Thermopolyspora flexuosa: one gene and its partner. Each later gene encodes a partner of the first gene's protein in a complex. Links are inferred from orthologs where the notes say so. Each region holds a gene or a part of one and is shown on either strand. Other genes may lie near its edges.

Region 1 (11,500 bases):
CGGACATCGAAGTGGTCGGTGAGGCGAGCGACGGGGAGGAGGCGGTCGAGCTCGCCGGCCGCCTCATGCCCGATGTCGTGCTCATGGACGTGCGCATGCCCCGGCGCACCGGCATCGAGGCGACCCGCGGCATCAAGGAGGCCGTGCCGAGCGCGCGGATCATCATGCTCACGGTGAGCGACGAGGAGGAGGACCTCTTCGACGCCATCAAGGCGGGCGCGACGGGCTACCTGCTCAAGGACGTGCAGATCGACGAGGTGCCCGACGCGGTGCGCAGCGTGTACGAGGGGCAGTCGCTGATCAACCCCTCGATGGCGACCAAGCTCATCCAGGAGTTCGCGGCGATGAGCCGCAAGGAGGCCGAGCGTCCCCCGCAGGTGCCCGCCCCCCGGCTCACCGATCGCGAGATGGAGGTCCTGCGGCTCGTCGCGAAGGGCATGAACAACCGCGAGATCGCCAAGGAGCTGTTCATCTCCGAGAACACGGTGAAGAACCACGTCCGCAACATCCTGGAGAAGCTCCAGCTCCACTCCCGGATGGAGGCGGTGGTCTACGCGGTGCGCGAGCGCCTGCTGGAGATCACCTGACCGGCGCGTCCCGGGACTCCAGGGCCCGGCGCAGCGCGGCGTCGTGCTCCGCGGGGAGCACCCGCTCCACCCGCACGTCGTCGCAGCCGACCCAGGCCGCGGCCGCCCACAGTGCGTCGCGCACGGCCGCCACGTGCGCGGCGCGCACGCCGCCGATCGTGCCGTTGCCGGCGCCGTTCCCGCGGCCGTTGCCGCCGGACTCGAAGCCGACGTACCGCGCGACGAGCGTGCGGCCCTCCCGTGCCGGGTCCACCCGGGCGATCAGCCGGCCCTGGGCGAGCACCGGCATCACGTAGTAGCCGTGCACCCGCTTGTGCCGCGGGACGTACGCCTCAAGCCGGTGGGTGAAGCCGAACACCCGCTCGGTGCGGGCGCGGTCCCACACCAGCGAGTCGAACGGCGACAGCAGCGTGGTGCGGTGCCGCCCGCGCGGCTCGGTCGCGAGCGCGACGGGATCGGCGTACGCGTTCGCCCGCCCGGCGCCGCCGCGCGCCTGCGGCCAGCCCGCGACGCGGACCGGAACCAGGCCGCACGCCCCCTCGGCGAGCAGGCGGTCGAGGATCGCCGCGTGCCGCCCGTCGAGGCGGAGGAAGTCCACCAGGTCGGCCCGGGTGGCCACGCCGAGCGCCCGGCCCGCGATCGCGGCGAGGCGCGCCACGCACTCCTCGTCGTCCGGCTCGGCCCCGAGCAGCTCCGGCGGCACCGCGCGCTCGGCGAGGTCGTACACGCGCCGCCAGCCGACCCGGCGGGTGCACACCACCTCGCCGATGTCGAGCAGGTACTCGAGGGCGATCTTTACGTCCGACCAGTCCCACCACGCGCCGCCGTTCCTCGCCCCGCCGAGGTCGGTGGTGGTGACCGGCCCCTCGTCCCGCACCCGGGCGAGCACCTCGCCGAGGCCGGCCGGCACCTCGTGCCAGCGCTTGCGGCGCTCCCGGTAGGCGCGGCGCCGGAACGCCAGCAGCGGCCAGTGCTCGATCGGCAGCACGCACATCGCGTGGCACCAGTACTCGAAGGCGCGGGCGGGCTCGTGCCAGTAGGCCCGCTCCACCGCCTCGCGCCCGACCGGCCCGAGCCGGGCGTACGCCACGAGCTCGTGGGACCGGGCGAGCACCGAGATCGTGTCGAGCTGCACGGCGGCGAGCCGGCGCAGCATGGCGGGCACGCCGCCGCGCCGCCCGTCCGCGCCGAGCAGCCCCTGCGCCCGCAGGATGATCCGGCGTGCCTCGTCGGCCGACAGCTCGGTCTCCGGACGGCCGGAGGGCGGCGCGGCCGCCGGCTCCGGGGGGACGGGCCCGGGGGAGACGCCCGGGGAGGTGGGGGCGGGATACGCGCTCGTGGCCATGCCGGCGATGCTACCGCGCGCCACCGACAAAATCGCTATGCCGGTTACACGCCGTCCGGCGTACGGCAGGCAAAGGCGGGCGCACGGCCCCCGGGGCCGGCGCCCGAAGCCGAGGGCCGGTGCTCAGGCCTCGTGGCGGTGCTCGGCCGGGTGCTCGATCCGCCGCTCGGCCCGGTGGTGCTCGACGCGGAGCCGGTGGCGCTCGAACGGGGAGTGGTGCTCCTGGGCGGGCACGTCACGCCGGGAGTCGACGATCACGTCGGAGAAGATGTCGACGGCCATCGCGATCACGCCCCCGATGACCATGAGCCCGATCCCGACGCCGATCAGGATCCAGTTGGGGCCGAGGCAGAGCCCGACCCCGCCGACGGTGAAGCCGAGCATGATCACGATGACCGCGAGCCAGGAGCCGGGCCGGCCGGCGTGGCTTCCGCTGGCGACGAACGCGTGGCCCTCGTGCTCGTCGGGGCGTTCGGTCTGGGGCATGGCGCCTCCCTGCGTTCCCGCACGGCGTTGTGGCGGTTTCGGCGGTATAACCGTGTACGGCGACCTTGCGTGCCGTACGCGGAGATTCGCCCAAACAGCGGTGTGACGTACCTACCCGTTGATCGGTGCCGTATTCTCCGGCGGTGCGAGTACGGGAACTTCCCGGCCCTGACGCTCGTCGTTAACGGTGGCTGTGTCCGGTGGTGGAACGCCCTACGATGGGCTACCGGGGTAGTTCGACTGTCCTCACCAACCATCGCCTCCGGGCGTGGTAGACCTGCGAGGAGCTCTAAGAAAAGTGGCCATTCTCGACAAGATTCTCCGGGCCGGCGAAGGCAAGATTCTGCGTAAGCTCAAGCGCATCGCCGAGCAGGTCAACTCCATCGAGGACGACTTCAAGAGCCTCACCGACGCCGAGCTGCGCGCGCTGACCGACGAGTACAAGCAGCGCTACAAGGACGGCGAGTCGCTGGACGACCTGCTCCCCGAGGCGTTCGCGACCGTCCGCGAGGCCGCCCGCCGCGTGCTCGGCCAGCGGCACTTCGACGTCCAGATCATGGGTGGCGCCGCGCTCCACTTCGGCAACATCGCCGAGATGCGCACCGGTGAGGGCAAGACGCTCACCGCCACGCTGCCGGCGTACCTCAACGCGCTCACCGGCAAGGGCGTGCACATCGTCACGGTCAACGACTACCTCGCCAAGCGTGACGCCGAGACCATGGGCCGGGTGCACCGCTTCCTCGGCCTGAAGGTCGGCGTGATCCTCGCCCAGATGCCCCCGGAGGAGCGGCGCAAGGCCTACGAGGCCGACATCACCTACGGCACCAACAACGAGTTCGGCTTCGACTACCTCCGGGACAACATGGCCTGGAGCCTCGACGAGTGCGTGCAGCGTGGCCACTACTTCGCCATCGTCGACGAGGTCGACTCGATCCTCATCGACGAGGCCCGTACCCCGCTGATCATCTCCGGGCCGGGCGAGCAGTCCGCCAAGTGGTACCAGGAGTTCGCCAAGATCGTCCCGCGGCTGCGCCGGGGCGAGGAGGGCAAGAACGGCGAGGAGCCCACCGGCGACTACGTGGTCGACGAGAAGAAGCGCACGGTCGCCATCCTGGAGTCCGGCGTCGCCAAGGTCGAGGACTGGCTCGGCATCGACAACCTCTACAAGCCCGAGCACACCCACCTGGTCGGCTTCCTCAACAACGCGCTGAAGGCCAAGGAGCTCTACAAGCGGGACCGGGACTACATCGTCGCGAACGGCGAGGTCCTCATCGTCGACGAGTTCACCGGCCGCATCCTGCACGGCCGCCGCTACAACGAGGGCATGCACCAGGCGATCGAGGCGAAGGAAGGCGTCAAGATCAAGGACGAGAACCAGACCCTCGCCACGATCACCCTGCAGAACTACTTCCGCCTCTACGAGAAGCTCGCGGGCATGACCGGTACCGCGGCGACCGAGGCGAACGAGTTCCACCAGACCTACAAGCTCGGCGTGGTGCCGATCCCCACGAACAAGCCGATGATCCGTAAGGATCACCCGGACGTGGTCTACAAGACCGAGGACGCCAAGTTCCAGGCGGTCGTCGAGGACATCGTCCAGCGGTACGAGAAGGGACAGCCGGTCCTGGTCGGCACCACCTCGGTGGAGAAGTCCGAGAAGCTGTCGAAGATGCTCAAGCGGCGGGGCATCCCGCACGAGGTGCTCAACGCGAAGAACCACGCGCGGGAGGCCGCGATCGTCGCCGAGGCGGGCCGCAAGCACGCGGTGACCGTCGCCACCAACATGGCCGGTCGCGGTACCGACATCATGCTCGGCGGCAACCCCGAGTTCCGCGCCGCCCGGGAGCTGGAGAAGCGCGGCCTGTCGCCCACCGAGACGCCGGAGGAGTACGAGAAGGCCTGGCCCGAGGCGCTCGAGAAGGCCAAGGAGGAGGTCAAGGCCGAGCACGAGGAGGTCGTCCGGCTCGGCGGCCTGTACGTGCTCGGCACGGAGCGGCACGAGTCCCGCCGGATCGACAACCAGCTGCGCGGCCGGTCCGGCCGGCAGGGCGACCCCGGCGAGTCGCGGTTCTACCTGTCCCTCGAGGACGACCTGATGCGGCTGTTCAACTCCGCGCGGGTCGAGATGATCATGAACCGCCTCAACATCCCGGACGACGTGCCGATCGAGTCCGGCATCGTCACCAAGGCGATCGCGTCCGCCCAGCACCAGGTCGAGCAGCAGCACTTCGAGGCACGGAAGAACGTGCTCAAGTACGACGAGGTGCTGAACCAGCAGCGCAAGGTGATCTACGCCGAGCGCCGCAAGGTGCTCGAGGGCGCCGACCTGCGCGAGCAGGTGCGCGGGTTCATCCGCGACGTGATCAGCGGGTACGTGCGGTCCGCCACCGCCGAGGGCTACGCCGAGGAGTGGGACCTCGACACCCTGTGGAAGGCGTTCAAGCAGCTCTACCCGGTCTCGGTGACCGCCGACGAGCTCATCGAGGAGGCCGGCGGCCGCGAGAGGCTCACCGCGGACGTGATCGAGGAGCGCATCATCGCCGACGCCCTCGCCGCCTACGACGTGCGGGAGGAGGAGCTCGGCGCGGAGACCATGCGCGAGCTGGAGCGCCGGGTCATCCTGCAGGTGCTCGACCGCAAGTGGCGTGAGCACCTGTACGAGATGGACTACCTCCAGGAGGGCATCGCGCTCCGGGCCTACGCGCAGCGGGACCCGCTCGTCGAGTACCAGCGCGAGGGCTACGACATGTTCGTGGCGATGCTCGACGCGATCAAGGAGGACTCGGTCGGCTACCTGTTCAACCTCGAGATCGAGGTCCAGCCGAACCCGATCGTCGAGGAGGCGGGCGAGGAGGACGCCGCGGTCGCCGAGGCGAGCGAGATCATCGCCAGGGCGCTGCGCCGCCCGGAGCGCCCGGCCGAGATGATCTACACGGCGCCGGGCGAGACCGGCGACGTCGAGCAGGTCCGGGTCCGCACCACGCCCGAGGAGCGCGCCGCCTACGGCAACGTCGAGCGCAACGCGCCCTGCCCCTGCGGGTCGGGCAAGAAGTTCAAGCGTTGCCACGGCGACCCCAAGAACACCAAGGCCTGACGCGACAGACGGCCCGAGAGAACGGTGACCGGCCCCGCGCGGGGGCCGGTCACCGTCGTCGTGTGCGGCCTTTTCGGATGCGGCTCAGGCCGTCTCCCACTCGGTGCACAGCCACTGCACGCCGCGCCGCTCCAGCCGGAGCGCGAGCCCGTGGGTGCGCTCGCCGCAGTGCACCGGCAGGCACATCTCGATCACGCCCTCCCGGGGCGTGCTCACGTGCGGGCGCCCCGCCCGCGGCGGGCGGCGGGCGCGGAGCATGCGCCCGGCGCGCACCAGCTCGGCGTAGGCGCGCTCGGTGAACCGGTCCGCGACCGTCGCGGCGGGCCGCATGCCCGCGAGCACCTCGGCCACCGCCTGGCCGAGGGCGCGCAGCCGCCGCGGCCCCGGGTACGGCCCGGCGGGGCGCTCGGCGGCCGGGGCCGGCCGGGGCGCGGCGGGCCGGGGACGGGGCGCGAGGGCGAGCGCCCCGTCGACCACCGGCGCGGCGACCTCGTCGTCGTACGGCGGGTCGATGCGGGGCGTGCGGACCAGGCGGGGCAGGGCGACGGGACGGGGAGGTCGGGTCATCGCAACTCCGTGATCGTCCGGCGGGTGCTGCTTCGGGACGCCCTACAGAGGCCGCGTACGGCCCGGCTGATACGGCCCGGGCGGACTGTCGCCGTACCGTTACCCGCTGGTAACCTCCGCGTGCGCCGCCGGGCGGGACGCCCGCGATCGCGGCGGAGGAACGGCCCCGCCGGGGATACGGGCCGCCGGTGCGCCGCCGGGCGGACCCCTACTCGGCGGCCTGGAGCACGCCGCGGCCCTGGGCGGAGCGGTGGCGGGCGGGGGACACGATCGCGGCGCGCAGCTGGTACCGGTCCGCGCGGTAGGTGGACACCCCGATCTCGGCGCACACGCCCCCGGCGAACGAGCGGTGCTGGAGGATGAGCACGGCCCCGCCGCGGGGCAGCCGCAGCAGGTCGGCGTCGCCCGGGTCGGCGATGCCCGCGTCGATGGTGAGCTCCCCGGCGTCGAAGACGATCCCGTAGACCGACTCGAGCAGCGCGTACAGCGACCGGTCGGTGAGGTCGTGCGCGGCGAGGTCGGGGGCGAGCGCGACGGGGATGTGCACCCGCTCGATGCACAGCGGCTCGCCGTCGGCCGTGCGCAGCCGCTCCAGGTAGTGCACCTCGTCGCCGGGCCGCAGGCCGAGCCGCCGGGCGAGGTGCGGGCTCGCCCGGACCACCCGGCGGTCCAGGTCACGCGCGCCGGGCTCCATGCCCCGGGCCCGCATGTCCTCGGTGAACGACCGCAGCTGCAGCGTCATCTCGATCTTCGGCCGGGCCACGAAGGTGCCCTTGCCCGGCACCCGGTGCAGCCGTCCCTCGGAGACCAGGTGGTCGACCGCCTGCCGTACCGTCATCCGGGACAGCCCGTAGCACGCGGACAGCTCCCGCTCGGAGGGGATCGCGGAGCCGATCGGCAGCTCGTTGCGCTCGATCAGGTCGAGGAGGATCTCCCGGAGCTGGAAGTACTTCGGGACCGGGCTGCCGGGATCGATCTGCGCCATGCCTCCCCCTTTCCGTGGCTCCCTGTATGGTACGTACTGGTCTAGGCCGGACTGGACCGGCACCGGCCGACGCGACGATGGGGGCCACGATGACGAGCATGATGCGGCGCGAGATCGCCGAGCAGCCGGAGGCCTTGCGCGCCACGCTGCGCGCCCTGCTGCCGCGGCGGGACGAGGTACGGGCGCTGGGCGGCTCCGCCCGGCAGGTGCTGTTCATCGCGCGGGGGACCTCGGACAACGCGGCCGTGTACGGGCGCTACCTGCTGGAGGCGTACGCCGGACGGCCGGCCGCGCTCGCCGCGCCCTCGGTGGCGACCGTGTACCGGCGGCGCATGGACCTCGACGGCGTGCTCGCGGTCGCGCTGTCGCAGTCCGGCCGTACCGAGGAGATCGTCGAGACCCTCGCCTGGGCGAAGGACTGCGGCGCCCGCACCGTGGCGATCACCAACGGCGGGCCGGAGAGCCCGCTGGCGCAGGCGGCCGACCTCGCGCTGTGCACCGAGGCGGGCGAGGAGAAGGCGGTGCCCGCGACCAAGACCTACACCACCCAGCTCGCCGCGCTCGCCGTGCTCGCCCTCGCGCTCGGCGCCGAGGTCGACGCCGCCGACCTGGAGCGGGCGCCGGACGCGGTGGCCGCGCTGCTCGACGACCCCGGCGACCTCGACGCGGTGGTCGACGGGCTCGCCGGCGTGGCCGGGGCGGTGGTGTCCGGCCGCGGCATGGCGTTCTCCACCGCGCTGGAGCTCGCGCTCAAGCTCAAGGAGGCCTGCTACCTGCACGCCATGGGCCTGTCGTACGCGGACCTGCTGCACGGGCCGATCGCCGTGGTGGACTCGGGCACCCCGGCGATCCTCGTGGCGGCCGGGTCCGGCCCCACCCTGCCGGGCACGGTGGCGCTCGCCGAGCGGGTCCGCTCGGCCGGGGCGGCCGCGTACGGCGTGGGCGGGGACGAGGCCCTCGCCGCGGCGTGCACCGCCCGGCTCAACGGCCCGGACCTGCCCGAGTGGGTGGCGCCGATCGGGCTGATCGTGCCCGGCCAGCTCGTCACCGAGGCGCTCGCCCGCCGGCTCGGCATCGACCCGGACTCACCCCGGGGGCTGCGGAAGGTCACCCAGACCGATTAGCCACACTCCGGCCCGGAAAGCCCCGAGGACCCGGCGGAAGATGCGAGGATGGGTCCGGCGGACCGGGGAAGGATGGGGACGATGCCGGAACGGAAGGTCACGGTCGAGTCGGTGATCGGGTTGCACGCGCGCCCGGCGGCGACCTTCGCGCAGACCGCGGCCGCGGCGCCGTTCGAGGTGACCGTCGCCAAGCAGGGCGGTGAGCCGGTGAACGCCAAGAGCATCCTGTCCATCCTCGCCCTCGACGTGCGCCGGGGAGACACCATCGTCATCCGCGCCGAGGGGGAGGGCGCCGAGGAGCTCCTCGACCGCCTCGCCGCGATCGCCGCCGCCTCGTAGCAGCGATGCGGCTGACGGGGAACGGGGTGAGCCCCGGCGTCGGCTACGGGCCGGTACGCCGGCTGGTACGGCGCGCCCCGATCCCGCCCCCGGACGCGCGGCACGGCGGCGACGCGGACGCCGAGTTCGCGCGGGCCGAGGCCGTGCTCGAGCGGGTCGGGGCCGAGCTGCAGGCGCTCGGCCGCGCCGCGGGCGGCGTCGCCCAGGACATCCTCGCCGCCCAGGCGATGATGGCCCGCGACCCGAGCCTGCGCGCGGCGGTCCGGGAACTGATCGACGGGGGCGCCGCGGCGGCCCGCGCGATCTACGACTCGTTCGCCGTGTTCCACGACGCCCTGGTTCGCGCCGGCGGCCGCCTCGCCGAGCGCGCCGGGGACATCGACGACGTGCGCGACCGCGCCCTCGTGCTGCTCGACGCCGGCGCCACCCCGGGCCCCGGCGTGCTCTCGCCGCTCGCCACCGGCGACGCCACGCCGTACGTGCTCGTCGCCCGGGACCTCGCCCCCTCGGACATGGCCGTGCTGACGCCCGGGTCGGTGGCCGCGCTGCTGCTGGAGGAGGGCGGGCCCACCAGCCACACGGTGATCCTCGCCCGGGCGATGGGGTGCCCGCGGTGGTCGGCTGCGCGGGCGCGATGCGGGTGCCGGAGGGCACCGTGGTGCTCGTCGACGGCGACACCGGGCAGGTGCGGGTGGCCCCGACCCCCGCGGAGCTGGCCCGGACCGCCCGCCGGGCGACGTACGGCCCGGCCACGCACCGGCCGGGGCGGACCGCGGACGGGCGGCCGGTCGCGCTGCTGGCGAACATCGGGTCGCTGCGCGACCTGCCCGCGGCCGTGGGGTGCGGCGCCGAGGGGGTGGGCCTGCTGCGCACCGAGTTCCTCTACCTCGGCCGCCGGGCCCGGCCCCGGGTGTCCGAGCAGCGCGAGGCCTACCGGGCGGTGCTCGACGCGTTCCCCGAGGGCCAGGTCGTGGTGCGCACCCTCGACGCCGGGGCGGACAAGCCGCTCGCGTTCCTGCCGCCCGCCGGGCACGAGCCGAACCCGGCGCTCGGCATGCGCGGCGTGCGCGCCTACACCGCGCACCCGGAGATCCTCACCGAGCAGCTCACCGCGATCGCCGAGGCCGCCGCGGGCACCACGGCACGGCTCGGGGTGATGGCCCCGATGGTCACCACGGTCGAGGAGGCGGAGCGGTTCGTGCGCGCCTGCCACGACGCGGGCCTGCCCACCGCCGGGGTGATGATCGAGGTACCCGCGGCGGCGCTGCGCGCCCGCGACCTCGCCGAGGTGGCCGACTTCTTCTCGATCGGCACCAACGACCTGGTGCAGTTCACCTTCGCCGCCGACCGGGAGGTCGGCTCGCTCCACTCGATCGAGGACCCGTGGCACCCGGCGCTGCTCGACCTCGTCGCGCTCGTCGCCGAGGCCGCGGCCCGGGCGGGCCGGCAGTGCTGCGTGTGCGGCGAGGCCGCGGCCGACCCCGCGCTCGCCTGCGTGTTCGTCGGCCTCGGCGTCACCGCGCTGTCGATGGCGCCCGCCGCGCTCGGCGCGGTGCGCCGCGCGCTCGCCGGGCACACCCTCGACCGGTGCCGGGCGGCCGCGGCGGCGGCCCGCGCCGCCACCACGGCGAAGGCGGCCCGCACGGCGGCCCGGGCGTTGCTGCCCGCGCTCGGCGATGCGTGACCCGGATCGATCCACCCGTCGCTAGCGTTGGGGGCATGTTGCGAGGCACCAGGTTCGCGGTACTTCTCACCACGGTGTCCCTGCTCGGCGGGCCGCTGGCCGGCGGCTGCGGCGGCTCGGCCGCGCCCGGCTCGGCGGCGTCCGGTACGGCGGCGCCGGGCACGGCGAGCCCGCGCGCGGCGGAGACCGGCCCGTCGGCCGCGCCGACGCCGAGCCCGGCGAGCCCCGCCGCGACCCCCGCCGCCTCCCCCGAGCCGTCGCGCGCCGACCGGCTCGCCCGGATGACCGTGGAGGAGAAGGTCGGGCAGCTGTTCATGCCCGTGCTGTACGGCTCGCGCGCCGACACCCCGCACCAGGAGAACGTGGCGCGGTTCGGCGTGCGCACCCCCGCCGAGGCGATCCGCAGGTACCACCTCGGCGGCGTGATCCTCTTCCCGTGGGCGGGCAACGTGTCCAGCGTGAGCCAGGTGGTCGCGCTCACCAACGGCCTGCAGCGCGCCGCGGGCGACATCCCGCTGCTCATCGGCGTCGACCAGGAGAACGGCCGGGTGTCCCGGCTCGACCCGCTCGTCACCAAGCTGCCCGAGGCCAAGGTGATCGGCGCCACCGGCAACACCCGGTGGGCGCGCGAGGCCGCCCGGGTCACCGGCACCGAGCTGCGCGCGCTCGGCATCAACCTCGACTTCGCCCCGGTGGCGGACGTGAACGTCAACCCGAGGAACCCGGTGATCGGGCCCCGGGCGTACGGGTCGGACCCGAAGAAGGTGGCGCGGATGGTCGGCGCCGCGATCGACGGCTTCCACGCCGCGGGCGTGGCCGCGACCGCCAAGCACTTCCCCGGGCACGGCGACACCACCGTGGACAGCCACACCGGGCTGCCGGTGATCCACCACACCAAGGCGCAGTGGGAGAAACTCGACGCCCCGCCGTTCCGCACCGCGATCGCGCACGGCGTGGACGCGATCATGTCCGCGCACGTGGTGATGCCGAAGCTCGACAGGTCCGGCGACCCGGCGACGCTGTCCAAGCCGATCCTCACCGGACTGCTGCGCAAGCGGCTCGGCTTCACCGGCGTGGTGATCACCGACTCGCTGCAGATGGCGGGGGCGCGCCAGAGGTACGGCGACGGCGAGGTGGCGGTGCGCGCGATCCTCGCGGGCGCCGACATCCTGCTCATGCCGCCGGACTTCCCCCGCGCCTACAACGCGGTGCTCGAAGCGGTGAGGTCCGGCCGGATCAGCGCCAAGCGCCTCGACGAGTCGGTCGCCCGGGTGCTCGCGCTCAAGGAG
Region 2 (11,046 bases), 280 kb from region 1 along the record:
GGCGCCGACATCAAGCCGGGCAACTGCCTGCCGCTGCGCAACATCCCCACCGGTACGTTCGTGCACGCGGTGGAGCTGAAGCCGGGCGGTGGCGCCAAGCTCGGGCGTTCGGCCGGCGCGCAGATCCAGCTGCTCGCCAAGGAGGGCATGTACGCCACGCTGCGTATGCCGTCCGGCGAGGTGCGCATGGTCGACGTGCGCTGCCGGGCCACGGTGGGCCAGGTCGGCAACGCCGAGCAGTCCAACATCAACTGGGGCAAGGCCGGCCGTATGCGCTGGAAGGGCAAGCGCCCCAGCGTCCGTGGCGTGGCGATGAACCCGGTCGACCACCCGCACGGTGGTGGTGAGGGCAAGACCTCCGGTGGTCGCCACCCGGTGAACCCGAAGGGTAAGCCGGAGGGCCGTACCCGCAAGGCGAAGAAGCCCAGTGACCGGCTGATCATCCGTCGTCGGGCCAAGAAGAAGCGGTAGGAGCAGCCGAGATGCCACGTAGCCTCAAGAAGGGCCCCTTCGTGGACGATCACCTGATGAAGAAGGTGATCGCGCAGAACGAGAAGGGCACCAAGAACGTCATCAAGACGTGGTCGCGGCGCTCGATGATCGTGCCGGAGATGATCGGCCACACGATCGCCGTGCACGACGGCCGCAAGCACGTCCCGGTGTTCATCACCGAGCAGATGATCGGCCACAAGCTCGGAGAGTTCGCGCCCACGCGGACGTTCCGCAGCCACGTCAAGGAAGAACGGCGCAGCCGACGGTAACCGCCAGGTAGCGAGGAGATTGCGATGGAAGCGAGGGCCACGGCGCGGTTCGTCCGCGTCACGCCCCGGAAGGCCCGCCGCGTGGTGGACCTGATTCGCGGGCTGCCCGCCTCGGAGGCGCAGGCCGTGCTGCGGTTCGCTCCCCAGCGGGCCAGCGAGACCGTGTACAAGGTGCTGGCGAGCGCGATGGCGAACGCCGAGCACAACTTCAAGCTCGACCGCGACACGCTGGTCGTCAGCCGCGCGTGGGTCGACGAGGGCCCGACGCTGAAGCGGTACCGCGCCCGCGCGCAGGGCCGCGCCTTCCGGATCAACAAGCGGACGAGCCACATCACCGTTGTCGTCGAGTCCCGGCCCGAGGCCAACGCGGGCCGTGGCAAGCCGAAGGGAAGGACCCGCTAGTGGGGCAGAAAGTCAACCCGCACGGGTTCCGCCTCGGTATCACCACCGACCACAAGAGCCGGTGGTACGCCGACAAGCTGTACAAGGCCTACGTGGCCGAGGACGTCGCCATCCGCCGCATGCTGCAGCGCGGCATGGAGCGGGCCGGGATCTCCAAGGTCGAGATCGAGCGCACCACCGACCGTGTGCAGGTGGACATCCACACCGCGCGGCCTGGCATCGTCATCGGGCGTCGGGGCGCCGAGGCGGACCGTATCCGTAGCGACCTCGAGAAGCTGACCAAGAAGCAGGTCCAGCTCAACATCCTCGAGGTGAAGAACCCCGAGATCGACGCGCAGCTCGTCGCCCAGGGGGTGGCCGAGCAGCTGTCGAGCCGCGTCTCGTTCCGCCGCGCGATGCGGAAGGCGATGCAGTCCGCGATGAAGAGCGGCGCGAAGGGTATCCGGGTGCAGTGCTCGGGCCGTCTCGGCGGCGCCGAGATGTCGCGCTCGGAGTTCTACCGCGAGGGCCGCGTGCCGCTGCACACGCTGCGCGCCGACATCGACTACGGCTTCTACGAGGCCCGCACCACCTTCGGCCGGATCGGCGTGAAGGTGTGGATCTACAAGGGCGACGCCCCGACGAGCCGGGCCGAGCGTGAGGCCGCGGCGGCCGGCGCCCGCGCCGGGCAGCGCCGCGACGACCGTCGCGACCGCCCGCGCCGCGAGCGTCCGCGCCGGAGCCGTGGCGAGCGCCAGGCCAAGTCCGAGGCGGCCGCCCAGGCCGCCGCCGCCGAGGCCGCGCAGGCCGCACAGCAAGGGGAGGCAAGCTGACATGCTGATCCCGCGCAAGGTCAAGCACCGTAAGCAGCACCGGCCGAAGCGCAGCGGCATGGCCAAGGGCGGCACCAAGGTGCACTTCGGCGAGTACGGCATCCAGGCGCTCGAGCAGGCCTACGTCACCAACCGGCAGATCGAGGCCGCCCGTATCGCCATGACCCGGCACATCCGCCGTGGCGGAAAGGTCTGGATCAACATCTTCCCGGACCGCCCGCTCACCAAGAAGCCGGCCGAGACCCGTATGGGTTCCGGTAAGGGCTCGCCGGAGTGGTGGGTCGCGAACGTCAAGCCGGGGCGCGTGATGTTCGAGCTCGCGGGCGTCGCCGAGCCGGTGGCCCGCGAGGCGCTGCGTCGCGCCATGCACAAGCTCCCGATGAAGTGCCGCTTTGTGAAGCGGGAAGTGGGTGAAGCCTGATGGCTAAGGGCCTGACCGCGGAAGAACTGCGGCCGCTGGAGCACGACGAGCTGGTCCAGAAGCTGAAGGAGGCCAAGGAGGAGCTCTTCAACCTCCGCTTCCAGTCGGCGACCGGGCAGCTCGAGAACACCGCCAGGCTGCGCCAAGTCCGGCGCGAGATCGCTCGAATCTACACCGTGATGCGCGAGCGCGAGCTCGGGATCATCAAGATCGAGAAGGAGGAGAGCGAGTGAGCGAGGCTGCGCAGCAGGCGGGCAAGACGCGGAACTACCGCAAGACCCGTGAGGGCCTCGTGGTCAGCGACAAGATGGACAAGACCGTTGTGGTCTCCGTCGAGGACCGCGTCAAGCACCCGCTGTACGGCAAGGTCATCCGCCGTACCAAGAAGTACAAGGCCCACGACGAGAACAACGCCTGCAGCGTCGGCGACCGCGTGCTCCTGATGGAGACCCGGCCGCTGTCGGCCACCAAGCGGTGGCGCGTGGTCGAGATTCTCGAGAAGGCCAAGTGACCGGTGCGGGGCCGCAAGGCCCCGCCACCCCCTTTATCACGGGGGATCAGACAAAGTTGGTTCCGCCAGGCTCAGAGATGAGAACCGGCGTGACACACGGGAGTTGACGTGATCCAGCAGGAGTCGCGACTCAAGGTCGCCGACAACACGGGTGCCAAGGAGATTCTGTGCATCCGCGTGCTCGGCGGCTCGGGTCGGCGCTACGCGGGTATCGGCGACGTCATCGTCGCGACGGTGAAGGACGCCCTTCCCGGCGCCGGTGTCAAGAAGGGTGACGTGGTCAAGGCTGTCGTGGTGCGCACCACCAAGGAGCGCCGCCGCCCCGACGGCTCCTACATCCGCTTTGACGAGAACGCCGCCGTCCTGATCAAGGACAGCGGCGATCCGCGTGGCACGCGTATCTTCGGCCCGGTCGGCCGGGAGCTGCGCGAGAAGAAGTTCATGCGCATCATCTCGCTCGCCCCGGAGGTGATCTGAGTGCCGCCGAAGCTGCACGTGAAGAAGGGTGACTACGTCCAGGTCATCGCCGGCAAGGACAAGGGGGCGAAGGGCCGCATCATCGCCGCCTACCCGCGGGAGCAGCGCGTGGTGGTCGAGGGCGTCAACATGATCACCAAGCACTCGAAGGTGACCCACCAGGGTCCCCGCGCCGGCCAGGGCGGCGTGCGCCGCATGGAGGCCCCCATCCACGTGAGCAACGTCAAGAAGCTCAAGGAAGAGCCGCCGAAGAAGGACGACGACAAGCCCGCGAAGAAGACCTCGAAGAGCGAGGCCGACGAATCGGGTGAGGACAGCTGATGACCGCCACCGTAACCGAGGTCGCCTACGACGGGCCTCGCCTCAAGCACCGCTACCGTAACGAGATCGCGCCGAAGCTGCGCGAGGAGTTCGGCATCCGCAACATCATGCAGGTCCCCACGGTGACCAAGGTCAAGGTCAACATGGGGATCGGCGAGGCGGCCCGGGACTCCAAGCTCATCGAGGGCGCGATCCGCGACCTGGCCGCGATCACCGGCCAGAAGCCGGCGATCGCCCGGGCGCGCCGCTCGATCGCGCAGTTCAAGCTCCGTGAGGGCATGCCGATCGGCGCGCACGTCACGCTGCGCGGCGACCGCATGTGGGAGTTCCTCGACCGGCTGCTGACGCTCGCGCTGCCCCGGATCCGTGACTTCCGCGGCCTGTCGCCGAACCAGTTCGACGGCCACGGGAACTACACCTTCGGTCTCACCGAGCAGGTGATGTTCCACGAGGTCGACCAGGACCGCGTGGACCGGCCGCGGGGCATGGACATCACGGTCGTGACGTCGGCGCCGAACGACGAGCTGGGCCGGGCGCTGCTGAAGCACCTCGGCTTCCCCTTCAAGGAAGCGTAGAAGAGGAGAGACGATCATGGCGAAGAAAGCGCTGATCGCCAAGGCGGCGCGGAAGCCCAAGTTCAAGGTCCGTGCCTACACCCGGTGCACGCGCTGCGGGCGGCCGCGCGCCGTGTTCCGCAAGTTCGGCCTGTGCCGGATCTGCTTCCGCGAGATGGCGCACCGCGGCGAGCTGCCCGGTATCACCAAGTCGAGCTGGTAGGCCGAGCCCGACGCTCGGCGTCCCGAGGAGTTGTACACCCAGGACGTGGCCGGAGCAGGCGATGGGAGGCGACCACCCCACGCCGGCCCCGGTGACGTCCGCCTGGACACCGCAGGTCCTGCAAGAGGGAAACCGCGGTGAGGAAGGCCAGCGGCCATGACGATGACCGACCCGATCGCAGACATGCTGACGCGTCTGCGTAACGCGAATGCGGCATACCACGACACCGTGACCATGCCGTACTCGAAGATCAAGGCGCACATCGCCGAGATCCTCCAGCAGGAGGGCTACATTCAGAGCTGGTCCGTCGAGGACGGCAAGGTCGGCCGGAACCTCGTGGTGGAGCTGAAGTACGGCCCCAGCCGTGAGCGGGCCATCTCGGGCCTGCGGCGGGTCTCCAAGCCCGGCCTGCGGGTCTATGCGAAGAAGGACAACCTGCCGCGGGTCCTGGGCGGCCTGGGCGTCGCGATCATCTCGACGTCCGCCGGCCTGATGACCGACAAGCAGGCCAAGAAGCGTGGAGTGGGCGGGGAAGTCCTCGCCTACGTGTGGTGACGAGGGGAGGAGGCACAGCATGTCGCGAGTCGGACGGCAGCCCATCCCCGTACCCAGCGGCGTGGACGTCACGATCGACGGCCAGCAGGTCACGGTCAAGGGCCCCAAGGGCACGCTGACCCACACGGTCGCCGAGCCGATCAAGGTCACCCGTGACGACGACGGGATGATCCGGGTCACGCGGCCCAGTGACGAGAAGAAGGTCCGTGCGCTGCACGGCCTGTCCCGCACCCTGATCGCCAACATGGTGACCGGGGTGACCGAGGGCTACACCAAGACGCTGGAGATCCACGGCGTCGGCTACCGCGTCCAGGCGAAGGGCCCGCAGCAGCTCGAGTTCTCGCTGGGCTACAGCCACCCGGTGATCGTGAACGCCCCCGAGGGCATCACCTTCCGCGTCGAGAAGCCCACGCTGTTCCACGTGGACGGCATCGACAAGCAGAAGGTCGGTGAGGTGGCCGCCAACATCCGTAAGCTCCGCAAGCCCGACCCGTACAAGGGCAAGGGCGTGCGGTACCTGGGCGAGGCCATCCGCCGCAAGGTCGGAAAGGCTGGTAAGTAGTCATGGCCTTCACGTACGGCAAGGTCAGGAAGCGCACCGCCCCGCGTACCGTCGCGCGTCTGCGTCGCCACCGGCGTGTCCGCAAGAAGGTCATGGGTACTGCCGAGCGGCCGCGGGTCGTCGTCAACCGGACCACGCGCCACATGTGGGTGCAGGTCATCGACGACACCGTCGGCCACACCCTGCTCAGCGTCTCCACGCTCGACCCGAGCCTGCGGGACGCGGAAGGTACCAAGACCGACAAGGCCAGGAAGGTCGGCGCCCTGCTCGCCGAGCGGGCCAAGGCCCGCGGCATCCAGAAGGTCGTCTTCGACCGTGGCGGCTACCGCTACGCCGGGCGCATCGCCGCCCTGGCCGACAGTGCCCGTGAGGGTGGGCTGGAGTTCTGACATGGTGCCCACCCGTACCGAGAACGAGAAGAGGAACCACTGATGGCTGCAGCTCCGCGGCGCGGTGCCGGCGGTGGTGAGCGGCGGGACCGTCGCGAAGATCGCCGCGGTGGTGCCGCAGACAAGGGCGTCTCGTACATCGAGCGCGTAGTCAAGATCAACCGAGTGGCCAAGGTCGTCAAGGGTGGTCGGCGCTTCAGCTTCACCGCCCTGGTCGTGGTCGGCGACGGCAACGGCATGGTCGGCGTCGGCTACGGCAAGGCCAAGGAGGTGCCCGCGGCGATCGCCAAGGGCGTCGAGGAGGCCAAGAAGCACTTCTTCCGGGTGCCGCGCATCCAGGGCACGATCCCGCACACGGTGCAGGGCGAGGACGCGGCCGGCGTCGTGCTGCTGCGTCCGGCCGCTCCCGGTACCGGTGTGATCGCGGGTGGCCCGGTGCGTGCGGTGCTGGAGTGCGCGGGCATCCACGACGTGCTCTCCAAGTCGCTCGGCTCGGACAACCCGATCAACATCGTGCACGCCACCGTGGCGGCGCTGAAGCAGCTCAAGCGTCCGGAGGAGATCGCGGCGCGCCGCGGCCTGCCGCTTGAGCACGTCGCTCCGGCGGCGATGCTGAGGGCTCGTGCGGAGGGCCTCGCGGAGGCCGCCGCGGCAAGGGCGGTGAGCTGACATGGCGCGACTGAAGATCACCCAGGTCCGCTCGAAGATCGGGGGCAACCAGAGCCAGCGCGAGTCGCTGCGTTCGCTGGGCCTCCGTCGTATCGGTCAGGTCGTCATCAAGGAGGACAAGCCCGAGATCCGGGGCATGGTCGCCGTGGTGTCGCACCTGGTGACCGTTGAGGAGGTCGACTAGGCATGCCGGAGAACGCTCCGCTGCGCGTCCACGACCTGCGGCCGGCCCCCGGCGCCAACCGCCCCAAGACCCGCAAGGGCCGCGGCGAGGCGTCCAAGGGTAAGACGGCCGGTCGTGGTACGAAGGGTACGAAGGCCCGCAAGAACGTGCGCCCGGGCTTCGAGGGCGGCCAGATGCCGCTCCAGCGCCGGGTGCCGAAGCTGAAGGGCTTCTCCAACGCGCTGTTCAAGACCCAGTACCAGGTGGTGAACCTGGACAAGCTGGCCGAGCTGTTCCCGCAGGGCGGCGAGGTCACGGTGGAGGCGCTGGTCGCCAAGGGCGCGGTCCGGAAGAACCAGCCCGTGAAGATCCTCGGCACCGGCGAGGTCTCCGCGGCGTACAACGTCACCGCGGACGCCTTCTCCGCCAGCGCGAAGGAGAAGATCGTCGCCGCCGGCGGCTCGGTGACCGAACGTTAGGTGCGATCCCGGGTGGCCGCACGCTGCTACGTGGCGCGGGAGCTCGTTGTGAGCTCCCGCGCTCGTGGTGCGTTAGAGTTCGCTGGACGGCAGGCGCCGGCACGGCGCCGTTCGCCGACCGAAGACATGTCGATGGGCGCTCGCCCCATCGCTGACCGATACCGCCGCACAGGCGCGCAGGAGGGACCGTGATTTCCGCGATAGCCCGGGCGTTCCGTACGCCCGACCTGCGCAAGAAGCTGCTGTTCACGCTCGGGATCATCGCGCTGTTCCGGCTGGGATCGGTGGTGCCGAGCCCGGGTGTGCACACCGAAAACGTCACCAAGTGTCTGGCGGACGCGCAGGCCGGCGACGCCGGCAGCATCTACGGGATGGTGCAGCTCTTCAGCGGCGGCGCCCTGTTGAAGCTCGCGATCTTCGCGCTCGGCATCATGCCGTACATCACCGCGAGCATCATCCTGCAGTTGCTCACCGTGGTGATCCCCCGGCTGGAGGCCCTGAAGAAGGAGGGCCAGGCCGGCCAGCAGAAGATCACCCAGTACACGCGGTACCTGACGATCGGCCTGGCGGTCCTCCAGTCGACCGCCTTCGTGGCTCTTGCGCGTAGCGGGCAACTGTTCCCGAATTGTAACCTTCCGATCCTCGTCGACCAGGATCTGCTCACCATCGTCACGATGGTGATCACGATGACCGCCGGCACCAGCGTGATCATGTGGCTCGGCGAGCTCATCACCGACCGGGGCGTCGGCAACGGCATGTCGATCCTGATCTTCACGCAGGTCATCGCCGTGTTCCCGTCGTACCTGCTGGGCATCTACCGGACCCAGCCGGTGGCCTTCTGGATCATCATGGCGATCGGCGTCGTGCTCATCGCCGCGGTCGTCTTCGTCGAGCAGGCCCAGCGGCGCATCCCGGTGCAGTACGCCAAGCGCATGGTCGGGCGGCGGATGTACGGCGGGACGTCCACGTACATCCCGCTGAAGGTGAACCAGGCCGGCATCATCCCGGTCATCTTCGCCTCGTCGCTGCTGTACCTGCCGCAGCTGTTCGTGACGCTGTTCGGCAACCGTCCGGACCCCCACCCGATCATCGAGTGGCTGGCGCAGAACTTCGCGCAGGGCAGCGAGCCGGCCTACATCGTGACCTACTTCCTGCTCATCGTGTTCTTCACGTACTTCTACGTCGGCATTACCTTCAACCCCGTTGAAGTGGCCGACAACATGAAGAAGTACGGTGGGTTCATCCCAGGCATCCGCCCGGGACGGCCGACTGCCGAGTACCTCCAGTTCGTGCTGTCGCGCCTCACGGCGCCTGGCTCGCTCTACCTGGGGGTGCTGTCGCTGATCCCGATCATCGCGTTCGCGATGCTCGGGGGCGGCGACCAGTCGACGCTGGTCAACTTCCCGTTCGGAGGCACGAGTATTCTGATCATGGTTGGCGTGGGACTGGACACCGTGAAGCAAATCGAGAGCCAGCTGCAGCAGCGTAACTACGAGGGCTTCCTGAAGTAGTGCGCGTCGTCCTGGTCGGGCCCCCCGGAGCGGGTAAGGGGACGCAGGCCCAGTTCATCGCGTCTCACCTGTCGATCCCGAAAATCTCGACAGGTGACATCTTCCGTGCCAACGTTTCCGGTGGCACGCCCCTCGGCAAGCTGGCCAAGGAATACATGGACCGAGGGGACCTCGTCCCCGACGAGGTCACCATCGCCATGGTCCGGGACCGGCTTTCCGAGGATGACGCCCAAGCAGGTTTCCTCCTCGACGGTTTCCCCCGGAACGTCCCCCAGGCCGAGGTTCTCAAAAAGATGCTCGCGGACTGGGGCGTGGCGCTCGACGCCGTGCTCGAGCTGAAGGTCGACGACGAGGAGGTCATCCGCCGGCTCTCCGGCAGGCGCACCTGCCGGTCCTGCGGCAAGGTGTGGCACATCGTCTTCGACCCGCCCTCGACCGAGGGCCGCTGCGACGCGTGCGGGGGCGAACTGTTCCAGCGCGACGACGACCGGGAGGAGACGATCCGCCGTCGCCTGGAGGTCTACCAGGAGCAGACCGCTCCGCTGATCTCCTTCTACACCGACGAGCAGATCCTCGTGAGTGTGGACGCGACGGGCCCGGTCGACGAGGTCACCCAGCGGGCGATGGCCGTGTTGCGGCGCTTCGCCGGCTGAGGTGGCGACACGCGGTTGTGCACACTCTGGGGGAGAATCGGAGGAATTGGGGTTTCCTGTTCGCCGTTAGTCTCCTCCAGGGGGTGCACGCGTGTTCAAACGAAACCGACACGGTATTCAGATCAAAACGCCTGAGCAGCTCGAGAAGATGCGGGCCGCCGGACTGGTGGTGGGCCGGACGCTCGAACTGCTGAGGCGCAGCGTGGAGCCGGGGATCACGCCCGCGGACCTCGACCGGATCGCGGAGAAGGCGATCCGCGACGAGGGCGCGATTCCCTCGTTCAAGGGGTACCAGGGATATCCCGCCACGATCTGTGCCTCGGTGAACCACGAGGTCGTCCACGGAATCCCCACCGACCGGCGGCCGCTTCGCGAGGGCGACATCATCTCCATCGACTGCGGCGCGATCCTCGACGGCTGGCACGGCGACGCCGCGATCACCGTGCCGGTGGGCGAGGTGGCGCCCGAGCTCACCGAGCTGATGCGGGTGACCGAGGAGGCGATGTGGCGCGGCATCGCCGCGCTCACCGTCGGACGGCACCTGTCGGACATCGGCTACGAGATCGAGCGTTACGTGCGCTCCCAGGGCCGCTACGGCATCCCGCGGGAGTACGGCGGGCACGGCATCGGCACCGAGATGCACATGGAGCCCTGGGTGGCGAACCACGGCCGCCCGGGCCGCGGGCCGCGGTTCGAGCCCGGCATGTGCTTCGCGATCGAGCCGATGGTGAACCTCGGCACCGATCGGACCCGGGTGCTCGACGACGACTGGACCGTGGTGACCCTCGACGGCAAGCCGTCCGCGCACTTCGAACACAGCGTCGCCGTGACCGATAATGGGCCGTGGGTCCTGACCGCGCTCGACGGGGGAAAGGCGCGTCTGGCGAGACTGCTGGCGACGGCGGAAAGTGGTGGCGATGACGTCCCCGGAGATGCGGGCCTCTGACCGCGACCGAGACCGGGTCGCGGACACACTGCGCGAACACATGGCCCAGGGTCGGCTCACGCTCGAGGAGTTCAACGAGCGGCTGGAGCTGGTCTACTCGAGCAAGACCTACGGGGAGCTGGCGAGGCTCACCGCCGATCTGCCCGACATCGACCTGAACAACCTGCCCGCCCGGCAGCCGCAGGCGGAGCGGCGTCCGGCCAAGGCCGTGGACAAGGGTCTGAAGGGCGCCTGGGCGGCCTGGGCGATGGCGAGCTCGATCAACTGGGTGATCTGGCTCATCGTCAGCGTGACGTCGTTCGAGTTCATCTATCCGTGGCCGCTGTGGGTGATGGGCCCCTGGGGCGCGGTGCTGCTCGTCACGACGGTGTTCTACCGGATGTCCGGCGGCGGGAAGGACAGGGACTGACCCCGGAGGCGGGCACGGACGTGCGGGGACGGACCGGGATGGCGGCTTCGCGGCCGTGATCCCCGCCGTCGCCCCGGCCGGCGGTACGTGCCCGGTGGAAACGGCCCGGGTGGCCGGCGGCCGGATCGGTTCCGCCGATGGTCCGGGGCGGGACTTCGGGCCGGGCGCCGGGGCGCCCGGGGGATGAGGAACTTCCCGGATCGACCTGTCCGGAAGGCCCGCGCTGAG

What was found.
Region 2: the proteins of secA (region 1) and secY are in contact, whole or in part, in a crystal structure (PDB 3DIN), measured with the Thermotoga maritima proteins. The link is inferred for Thermopolyspora flexuosa from one-to-one orthologs. Residues at the interface, in WP_004082002.1 of Thermotoga maritima: Glu261, Ala262, Arg263, Lys300, Ala301, Arg302, Thr303, Ile304, Ile305, Leu323, Tyr324, Asp325, Pro326, Val329, Ser330, Tyr333, Ile336, Lys340, Phe345, Val349, Glu363, Phe364, Tyr374, Ser375, Gly376, Gly377, Glu393, Ile395, Thr482, Ser483; in WP_004081795.1 of Thermotoga maritima: Glu108, Gly109, Glu110, Glu111, Ala236, Glu237, Arg238, Arg239, Ile240, Thr241, Ile242, Gln243, Tyr244, Ala245, Arg246, Arg247, Val248, Thr249, Gly250, Arg251, Arg252, Val253, Tyr254, Gly256, Ala257, Ser258, Thr259, Tyr260, Leu261, Pro262.

The regions. Positions count from the first base shown.
Region 1 is NZ_VFPQ01000001.1:4,143,110-4,154,609, reverse strand. The notes cover bases 2,319-5,712. They hold secA (preprotein translocase subunit SecA), read left to right. Parts: upstream 2,319-2,716; coding sequence 2,717-5,512; downstream 5,513-5,712. Other genes in these bases: FHX40_RS17615 (Rv3235 family protein), read right to left, coding at 5,597-5,712; FHX40_RS17625 (HGxxPAAW family protein), read right to left, coding at 2,319-2,418. In the rest of the region: FHX40_RS17635 (response regulator), read left to right, coding at 1-587; FHX40_RS17630 (winged helix-turn-helix domain-containing protein), read right to left, coding at 580-1,932; more of FHX40_RS17625, read right to left, coding at 2,056-2,318; more of FHX40_RS17615, read right to left, coding at 5,713-6,079; FHX40_RS17610 (GntR family transcriptional regulator), read right to left, coding at 6,288-7,064; FHX40_RS17605 (SIS domain-containing protein), read left to right, coding at 7,154-8,188; FHX40_RS17600 (HPr family phosphocarrier protein), read left to right, coding at 8,270-8,527; FHX40_RS26165 (putative PEP-binding protein), read left to right, coding at 9,132-10,211; nagZ (beta-N-acetylhexosaminidase), read left to right, coding at 10,247-11,500. UniProt on the Escherichia coli protein: Required for protein export, interacts with the SecYEG preprotein conducting channel.
Region 2 is NZ_VFPQ01000001.1:4,431,105-4,442,150, reverse strand. Bases 6,709-9,648 are described here. They hold secY (preprotein translocase subunit SecY), read left to right. Parts: upstream 6,709-7,487; coding sequence 7,488-8,810; downstream 8,811-9,648. Other genes in these bases: map (type I methionyl aminopeptidase), read left to right, coding at 9,555-9,648; FHX40_RS18835 (adenylate kinase), read left to right, coding at 8,810-9,463; rplO (50S ribosomal protein L15), read left to right, coding at 6,844-7,299; rpmD (50S ribosomal protein L30), read left to right, coding at 6,709-6,841. In the rest of the region: rplB (50S ribosomal protein L2), read left to right, coding at 1-471; rpsS (30S ribosomal protein S19), read left to right, coding at 483-761; rplV (50S ribosomal protein L22), read left to right, coding at 786-1,163; rpsC (30S ribosomal protein S3), read left to right, coding at 1,163-1,975; rplP (50S ribosomal protein L16), read left to right, coding at 1,977-2,396; rpmC (50S ribosomal protein L29), read left to right, coding at 2,396-2,629; rpsQ (30S ribosomal protein S17), read left to right, coding at 2,626-2,907; rplN (50S ribosomal protein L14), read left to right, coding at 3,016-3,384; rplX (50S ribosomal protein L24), read left to right, coding at 3,385-3,705; rplE (50S ribosomal protein L5), read left to right, coding at 3,705-4,280; FHX40_RS18875 (type Z 30S ribosomal protein S14), read left to right, coding at 4,297-4,482; rpsH (30S ribosomal protein S8), read left to right, coding at 4,639-5,037; rplF (50S ribosomal protein L6), read left to right, coding at 5,057-5,599; rplR (50S ribosomal protein L18), read left to right, coding at 5,602-5,988; rpsE (30S ribosomal protein S5), read left to right, coding at 6,031-6,657; more of rpmD, read left to right, coding at 6,659-6,708; and 2 more genes. UniProt on the Escherichia coli protein: The central subunit of the protein translocation channel SecYEG. Consists of two halves formed by TMs 1-5 and 6-10.